DNA from 2 places in the Pseudoalteromonas sp. MEBiC 03485 genome. Region 2 is predicted to be linked to the other one. Evidence: predicted binding sites of a transcription regulator. Region 2 holds the regulator's gene; the other holds the start of a gene.
The links. The regulator LexA, encoded in region 2, represses DNA repair genes until DNA is damaged. The targets are predictions, from matches to a motif close to TACTGTATNNNNATACAGTA.

Region 1: a site for LexA is predicted at 2,366-2,385, ahead of EVU92_RS10760 (SulA-like leucine-rich domain-containing protein). Genes of this name have one in related genera too.

Annotation. Positions count from the first base shown of each region.
Region 1 covers NZ_SGBT01000001.1:2,311,016-2,315,450, reverse strand. Annotated here, with positions in the region: gene EVU92_RS10765 (S9 family peptidase) at 180-2,105, shown strand; gene EVU92_RS10760 (SulA-like leucine-rich domain-containing protein) at 2,409-2,846, shown strand; gene EVU92_RS10755 (YchJ family protein) at 2,887-3,366, shown strand; gene EVU92_RS10750 (alpha/beta hydrolase-fold protein) at 3,363-4,187, opposite strand; gene EVU92_RS10745 (alpha/beta hydrolase) at 4,190-4,435, opposite strand, start outside.
Region 2 covers NZ_SGBT01000001.1:1,145,710-1,150,144, forward strand. Annotated here, with positions in the region: gene EVU92_RS05320 (endonuclease) at 1-143, opposite strand, end outside; gene EVU92_RS05325 (VOC family protein) at 252-605, shown strand; gene EVU92_RS05330 (hypothetical protein) at 580-1,305, opposite strand; gene EVU92_RS05335 (hypothetical protein) at 1,464-1,844, shown strand; gene EVU92_RS05340 (PaaI family thioesterase) at 1,852-2,289, opposite strand; gene lexA (transcriptional repressor LexA) at 2,451-3,068, shown strand; gene coxB (cytochrome c oxidase subunit II) at 3,506-4,435, shown strand, end outside.

The sequences.
Region 1 (4,435 bases), 1.2 Mb from region 2:
TTGTTATGAAAAACCAAACCAGCGCAAATTGCGCTGGTTTTTTCGTTTAAAAACTCTCTAGCACACTCATGTACCTATTTATTTACATGATTTGTAACAAATATCGAACGGGTAAAACTTGCGTTTAGATTATGAACAGGCAACACTTTATAACGAAAAATTAACAAGGAATAATTACAATGAAACCGAGTTTTCAACTAGCTGCCGTTGCATGCGCACTTAGCCTTGCACTTGCAGGATGTTCACAATCAACCCCATCAACAAGTAGCACCGAAAGCGTGCAACAAAGCCAAACTGTTAAACAGTATGATGCTGAAACCTTTTTTGACACAACCTCAATTATGGGCAGCAGCTTTTCACCGAAAGGTGACAAAATACTCGTTAGCAGTGACGAAAGCGGCATTTATAGTCTTTATGAAGTAGATATAAAAACTGCCAAGAAAACCCGCTTAACAGACTTTGAAGACAGTACTTATGCAGTGGCTTATTTCCCTAAAGATGAGCGCGTACTATTTACTAAAGACTCAGGCGGTAACGAGCGTTATCACATCTACGTTCGCGAAACAGATGGCACAGTTAAAGATCTTACGCCAGGTGAAGAAACCAGAGCAGGATTTGCAGGTTTCACAGAAGACGGTAAACACTTTTTTATAACCAGCAATCAGCGTGATGCTAAGTTTATGGACCTATATCGTGTTGATGCTAACAGCTATGAAGTAACACCTGTTTATCAAAATACCATGGGCCTTGATGTCGGCGCAATCAGCCCTGATGGCCGTTTTATTGCTTTATCGAAAAACAATTCGAACAAAGACAGTGATGTATTCATACTTGATACTCGTAAAAAAACTCTGAAACCAGAGCTCATTACCCGCCATGACGGCGACGCTAAATACGGCCCTGAAACATTTTCAAGAGACAGTAAATCATTGTACTACTCAACTGATGCTAAGGGTGAGTTTGCAGAAGTATGGCGTTATGATTTAACTACCGGTGAGCACAGCCCTGCCCTCAAAGATGAGTGGGATGTAAGCTTTATTTACTTCTCTAAATCTGGCCGTTACCAAGTAAGCGGTGTTAATGCTGATGCAAGCACTAAGGTGTCGATAATCGATACCACCACAGGTAAAGGTATTGCCATGCCATCACTGCCTGCTGGTAACTTACGCGGTGTAAATTTTTCAGCTGATGAAAAAACCATGGCGTTTTACCTAAATTCAGACACCTCTCCAAGCAACCTATTTGTATGGCAAGTCGGTGAGTCGAAAGCTAAACAATTAACCAATACATTAAGTGATGCAATTGATCAAAGTGACTTGGTTGAAAGCACCATTGTGCGCTTTAAAAGCTTTGATGGTTTAGAAATTCCGGGAGTTTTATACAAGCCTAAGCAAGCCAACAGCAACAACAAAGTACCTGCTTTAGTATGGGTGCATGGCGGCCCTGGTGGACAAAGCCGCACTGGATATAGTGCTATGCAGCAACATCTAGTAAATCATGGTTATGCCATTTTTGCAGTCAATAACCGAGGTAGCTCAGGTTACGGTAAAACCTTCTTCCATTTAGATGACAAAAAGCATGGCACTGACGATTTACAAGATATCGTTTACGGTAAAAAACACCTGCAAAGCCTAGATTGGGTCGATGCTGATAAAATTGGCATCATAGGGGGCAGCTATGGTGGTTTTATGACTGCTGCTGCACTTGCCTTCGAACCTGAAGAGTTTAAAGTCGGCATTAATATTTTTGGTGTAACGAATTGGGTTAGAACCTTAAACTCGATTCCACCATGGTGGGAAAGCTTTAAAAAGGCGCTGTATGACGAAATGGGCGACCCCGCGACAGACGGTGAACGTCACCGTGCAATTTCGCCACTATTTCATGCTAAAAACATCACTAAGCCTTTAATGGTGATTCAAGGTGCTAACGACCCTCGCGTTTTACAAGTTGAAAGCGATGAGCTCGTTGCCGCTGTAAAAGCAAATGGTGTGCCTGTCGAATATGTATTATTCGATGATGAAGGCCATGGGTTTACTAAAAAGGAAAACCGTATAAAAGCCTCAAACGCATATCTTGAGTTTTTAAATACCTACTTAGATAAATAGCAGAACTACAAAGATTAAGAGCCGGTTTCTATACCGGCTTTTTTATGCAAAATACCTGTATAGAAGCAAAACTTAGCTATTTACATAGTACTGTATAAAATACTGTATAGCTTTAGCGGTAAATTTCTCACCTTTTTCAACCTTCAAAACAAAACCATAACCAATTGTTTAATAACAACTAAATTATTTTAATTAAAATAAAACTGAATTATTGGTTAAAAAATAGCAAAAAAGTACTTGCGCAAGAACACTGTATAAACTACTGTATACACATACTGTATAAACAACCAGTGAGTGAAAGTTATGTTACAGCCAATTACCTTAAGAACAGTTAAAAGCTACCAACAAGATAACGACAAAGCGTCTGTTAACTTAATTCAAATTGAAGATGAAATATCAGCAACCTTTGAACTATTAAAGGTATTGCATCATTACAATAGCCAAAATGCATGGACCCTATTAATTGCTCCTGATCATGTTCCTAGTAAAGCGTTATTAGATTCGTGTTCGATTGATACCAGCAAACTGCTTGTGATAAGACAAAAGCATTTAGTTAACCTTGAGTATGTACTTAGCTCAGCATTACATAACGGTAATTTTGCTGCTGTAATCACATGGACAGATATTGTAAGCAATCATCAACTTGATTCGATGAACTTAAACCTTGAGCAGGCATCTGCTAAGTTTTATTGTTTTACAAAAAGCGCCCAATTAAACAATTTAGTACCGCAGCCACAATAGGCTTGTTAAAATAACAATTTATAGTTTTAGGTAAGTTGTTATGACATCACTCACACACTCCCTTTGTCCTTGTGGCAGCGAATTGACTTACGAGCTTTGCTGCCAACCTTTTCATACAGGTGCAAGCCAAGCTGATAACCCAGAGCAACTTATGCGTTCTCGTTTTAGTGCCTACGCGCTAAAAGATGCTAAATATGTATTTAGTACCTATGCACAAAGCCAGCAAGCCGCTAACCCGGTTCGCGAAATCAAAGATTTTGCTAATAGCTGCCGTTTTACCAAACTCAGTGTTTTAGATACTGAACATAATGATCAAGAAGGTTTTGTAGAATTTAAAGCAAATTACTTTTACCAAAACTTGTATTGTGAGTTACACGAAAAATCGCGTTTTATTAAAGAAGATGGCCTATGGCGTTACCTAGATGGTGATATAACGCCAGTTGCAGATATTAAAATTGGCCGTAATGATGAATGCCCTTGTGGTAGCGGCAAAAAATATAAAAAGTGTCACGCTCTTTAGTTATCATTAACCTGGTAAATCCAGTCTAAGGCTTGGGTAATCGTTGTTGGGAATGCTGTTGCATGGCGTGCCTGAGGGATAACAAATAAATTTGTTGTAACCAGCGCGCCGCTTTGTTTATTAATTTTAGCTGCTAATTGCCTTGCGCCCGAAACCATTTGTTCACCTTCACTTTCTTCAAGTTCTCCGATACCAATATACACTTTAGTTGTTTTGCTCGTGGGCACCACAGGTAAAGCTAAAAGGTCATGCTGCTTAAACCACACTGAAGGGCTACCTATGACATAACTGGAAAAAAGCGTAGGCTCAGTAAACAAGGTATAGGCTGCAAATAAACCACCAAGCGAGTTACCGACCAAGGTGTTTTTTTGGCTTGTTCTGTACTGAGCATCAATATAGGGCAATACGGATTGTTTTAAATAATTGAGGTAGTTTCTTGCTCCCCCAGTCTGTCGCTGCCAATTTTTATCTTCAAATGGGGTGTAGTCATAAATACGGCTATTAAGCCCAGACATGCCTTTTTGGTATCCTATAGCAACGATAATCACCTCTTCAATGGACCCCGAATTCATCATAAAGCGACTAGCACCAGAGGCAATTGGCAAACTATAATTTGCATCTAATAGATACACCACAGGGTAGCGTTTATGACTTTGCTTTTGGTAGCTAGGTGGCAGTTTAATAGTGATTGGGTATTCGTTGTCTGAATGTTTATCTTTAAGCAAAACTGTATCAGTGCGCGGCAACGTAAACGGCTCAGCATCGCATGAAAAGCTTATTCCGAAAACACTAATCGCTAAAAATAACAATATATAAGGCATAGTTAATCCTTTAGCCACTTCTTAATAGGTAACACCCATTCATCTTTTGGCTTATAAAATGCGCCATGTGAAAGCCCTGTATTGATGCTTATTTCTTCGAACTTGGTTACCTCATTCCTATCAATTAAAAATTGGCAAGAGCCAACCTGATCTGAACGTTCAAAGATAGAGTAAACCTTGCCGTAAGCTTTAACTGATGGGAGCTTTTTAATTAAACCAGCACAACCAGCTAAAATAATTAAGTTGAT
Region 2 (4,435 bases):
CCACAATATAAGCTTTTACTATTGCTTGGTAGATTCTTAATTAAGTGCTTTTTTGCACTGTAAAAGCTCGAAAATTGTTTAGCGGATACAGGGGAAGTAAAAATTAAACAAAGGGTTAAATATAGAAATAAACGCATATCCATCACATCAGTGAACTACAGGAGCAGCCATTTTAGAGCTACTATTCTAAAAAGGAAAAGTTTTTCAACTCAGCTATAGTTGTTAGGCCGTTTATTAGAGGAATTACAACTATGTTATTAGGTGCCTTTTCTGTGAGTTTAAATGTGAAAGATATTCATGCTTCAAAGCAGTTTTATGAAAAACTAGGCTTTAAAGAATTTGCCGGCGAAATTGAGCAGCATTGGTTAATTATGAAAAACGGCGAACATTTAATAGGTTTGTTTCAAGGCATGTTTGATAAAACCATGCTGACCTTTAATCCAGGCTGGGATCAAAATGCTGAGGCACTGGTAGAGTTTGCCACTTTTGAGCAATTAGCCGCGCATTTTCAGCAACAAGGGTTAGAAATACAAAAAGCCGGTGACGCGAGTTTTATTATCACCGACCCAGATGGCAACCCTATTTTGATTGACCAGCACGTTTAGCAGGCTTTTTACGTTTTAAACGAATGTTCTGTAGCAATAAAATAATCCCCGTAATACAAAACAGTACGCTGGTGGCCGAAAAGCTAATTAGAAGTGGGTTATTAAAGTTTTCGCGCTCATCATAATCCATGATGTGTAGCATCCAGAAAAAGTCGAAAATGCGCCATAGGGAGCTGCGCACTGTAATGACTTTACCGGTTTGGCTATCTAAATATAAGGTTGTTGTCAGCCAATCATCAAAACTCACTTGCCAAACATTGGCCTTGTGAGCCACTTCTCTTGGTCCTTTGGTTAACAGCTGTGCTTGCGTGATATTTGCGTTAATAAGTAAGTGAGTTCTCGCGTTTTCAATTATTTGTGCTTTATTCGGCGCAGGCATTTTATCACCTGTTCTGCCATCAAAATTAAAGGAGCCGCTCGGTGCCGTGACTTCTATGATTGGCGACTCTAAAAAGTGGCTGTACTTGATACTTTCAATTTGTTCAAATTGTGCCGTTATTTTATCGATAGAAGCAGAGTAGTCTGACACTAAGAAAGGGTTACTTAGACTGCGATTTGCTAGATGTTTTCCATGCACTTTTTCAAGCGGCAATGAACTCATTACAAGCCCACCTAATAGCCAAAAAAAGATCTGCAAAGCAAGTAAATAGCCTAGCCATTTATGCCCTTTACGAGCATATTTGAACATGCGTTTATTCATTACCACCCCGTTATTATTGTTGTATGGGCGCTATTTTAGGTTGTTTAGCTGTATTGCCAATGCGGCAAAATGTCGCATTAACTGTATTCTAGATTTGGTATATATACAAAACTGAGTTAAAGTTTCAGTCGATATCAATAGAGGATAAAAACGAGAGTATGTCGGAAATTCAATTTTTAAATGTAGATCTGGAGCTTGAATCAAAGCACGATATTAGTGCGCTTGTTGCTGATTTGAAGAAAAACGCTATGGTTTTACATTATGACCAAGATGAATACCGTCAACTTGCACGCATTGAAGCAACTGCAGATATCAGCTCTCCAGACAAAGCGATTAACCAGCTTTGCGAATTAATTGAATCTTGCTCGCGCAATGCATTAAAGCAGTGGTTATCTTGTTCAAAACGTACATTTGATTTAGGTTTTGAATCGGGTAACTCGCCAAAGTGCTTTAACCAACCCCTGCATGCAGATACCTTGTTACGTATCTCAGCAATTGGCGCAGGGATTGAAATTACTATTTATCCAGTCGAAAAGTAAACTGAATTTAGCGCTCTACGACTGCTGCGGTCATTCTTGATACGCAGCACAGCTCCCCAGCAGCATTGGTAATTTTGATATCCCAAACAGAGGTGCGCTTACCTAAATGAAGTGGTCTGGCCGTTGCCGTTAATGTCCCTTTTCGAGACGCTTTTATGTGGTTGGCATTAATCTCTTGACCAACAGCATAGAATTTATTGAAATCAATCACAAAGTTGGCTGCATAGCTTGCCACTGTTTCTGCTAACACAACGTTTGCTCCGCCATGAACCATGCCCATAGGGTTATGGTGTTCAGGAATTGCAGGCATGGTGGCCACTAAATAATCATCGCCAATTTCAGTCACCTCAATACCCATCGTTTTCATTAAAGTGCCTTGCCCGGTTACTCCTTGTTCCAAGTCTTTACATTGCTCCAGCGTGATTGGATGGTGCCAAATACTCATTGTGTTTCCTTAACATGCGAATTAAAGCTAATACCTTATGGCATCTTTCATTGCGGTTCAATGTTAGTTTTGTAGCAATATGATGGAGTTAATTTAAATTTGCGATTTTCAAATAACTGTATATACTCACAGTTAAATGTACTGTATGGAAAACCAGTTGTATGCGCCCATTAACTAAACGCCAATCGCAAATCTTAGAACTAATTAAAGTCTTTATTAAAGATACAGGCATGCCGCCAACACGCGCTGAAATAGCTCAAACATTGGGTTTTAAAAGTGCCAACGCCGCTGAAGAACATCTAAAAGCACTGGCAAAAAAAGGCATGATCAAAATGAAGCCTGGAGCGAGTCGTGGTATTCAGTTGATTGAAGAAGATGAACCTGAGCAGTTAGGTTTACCTTTGATTGGCCGTGTTGCAGCTGGTGAGCCAATTTTGGCTCAGGAGCATGTCGAAAGTCATTGCCAAGTTGACCCTACGTTATTTAAACCAGCCGCTGACTTTTTACTACGTGTAAATGGCATGAGTATGAAAGATATTGGTATTATGGACGGTGACTTGCTTGCAGTACATAGAACGCAAGTTGCTGAAAATGGACAAGTTGTTGTAGCTCGAGTTGATGAAGATGTAACTGTTAAGCGGCTAGAAAAAGCAGGTCGGAAAGTACTTTTACACGCTGAAAACGAAGAGTTCTCACCTATTGAGGTTGACCTTGAGCATGAATCTTTCAATATTGAAGGGTTAGCTGTAGGAGTCATTCGTAACGCTGACTGGATGTAGTTGTCCCTTATTTGGTGCGCTAAATTGACTCAATTTGGTGCGCCATTGTGATTTTGCCACTTAATTAGGATTTGTGAATCCTTACTCTTTATTTAAAGCCTTATATGGCGCAGTTTTCCTCTCTTTTTGTATATTCTTCGTAAACCATAACATTAAATAACGCGCTGATTATAGTTGTTATTTCTGCACCAAAATAAACATTTATTATCACTAAAACTTGCTTATTGGTCATTTTTTAACTAATTGGTTAAAGCAATGTATTAACACCTGATTAATAAAAAGACACAAAAATGTGCGAGGTGTTAGACAGGGGGCCAGTATCATAAGTGAGTTAAAATGATACGTAGTCGCTCTGAACAATAAAAAAAACGAATGGGCACCTTGCTGTATCGCCTTTTCGCTTTGCGTCTTGCAATAGCATCTAAAGGAGCCGTCACATGGGTAAACTGCGTTACGCCTTGTGGCTTATATTGGTTGCACTCCCAGAAATTGTATTGGCAAATAGTCAATACAATATGCGAAAAGGGGTGACTGATATAAGTAATAATGTTTATGAGTTACACATGACGATATTTATTATCTGTTGTGTAATCGGCATCATCGTATTTGCGGTGATGTTTTGGGCTTTAATACACCACCGTAAATCTAAAGGGGCCAAGCCTGCCCAATTTCATGAAAGTACAAAAGTTGAAATACTTTGGACTGCCATTCCATTTGTCATCTTAATAGCCATGGCTGTGCCTGCCACAAAAACTCTCATTGCTATGGAAGATGCCTCTAAAGCTGATATCACAATTAAAGTGACAGGCTCGCAATGGAAGTGGCATTACGAATATATGGGTGAAGATATAGCCTATTACTCAATCCTATCTACACCAAAAGATCAAATAGACAATCAGGCAGAAAAAACGGAGCATTATTTGCTTGAGGTAGATAAACCGCTAGTGCTTCCTATCAATAAAAAAGTCCGCTTTTTAATGACCTCAGACGATGTTATTCATTCGTGGTGGGTTCCTGATTTTGCAGTTAAAAAGGACGCAAACCCGGGATTTATCAATGAAGCGTGGACACGTATTAACGAACCAGGTGTTTACCGTGGTCAATGTGCAGAACTATGCGGTAAAGATCATGGTTTTATGCCTGTTGTGGTGAAAGCCTTACCTGAAGATGAATTTGCTAATTGGCTTGCAGATGCTAAGGAAGAAAAGGCTAATGCAGCAGCCGCTGATGCTGCTTTGCTTGATCAAACATTACCTAAAGAAGAGCTTATGGCCTTAGGTGAGCAAGTGTATATGGCAAGTTGTGCTGCATGTCACCAGCCTACTGGTATGGGCTTACCAGGCGTGTTTCCTGCACTTAAAGGCAGC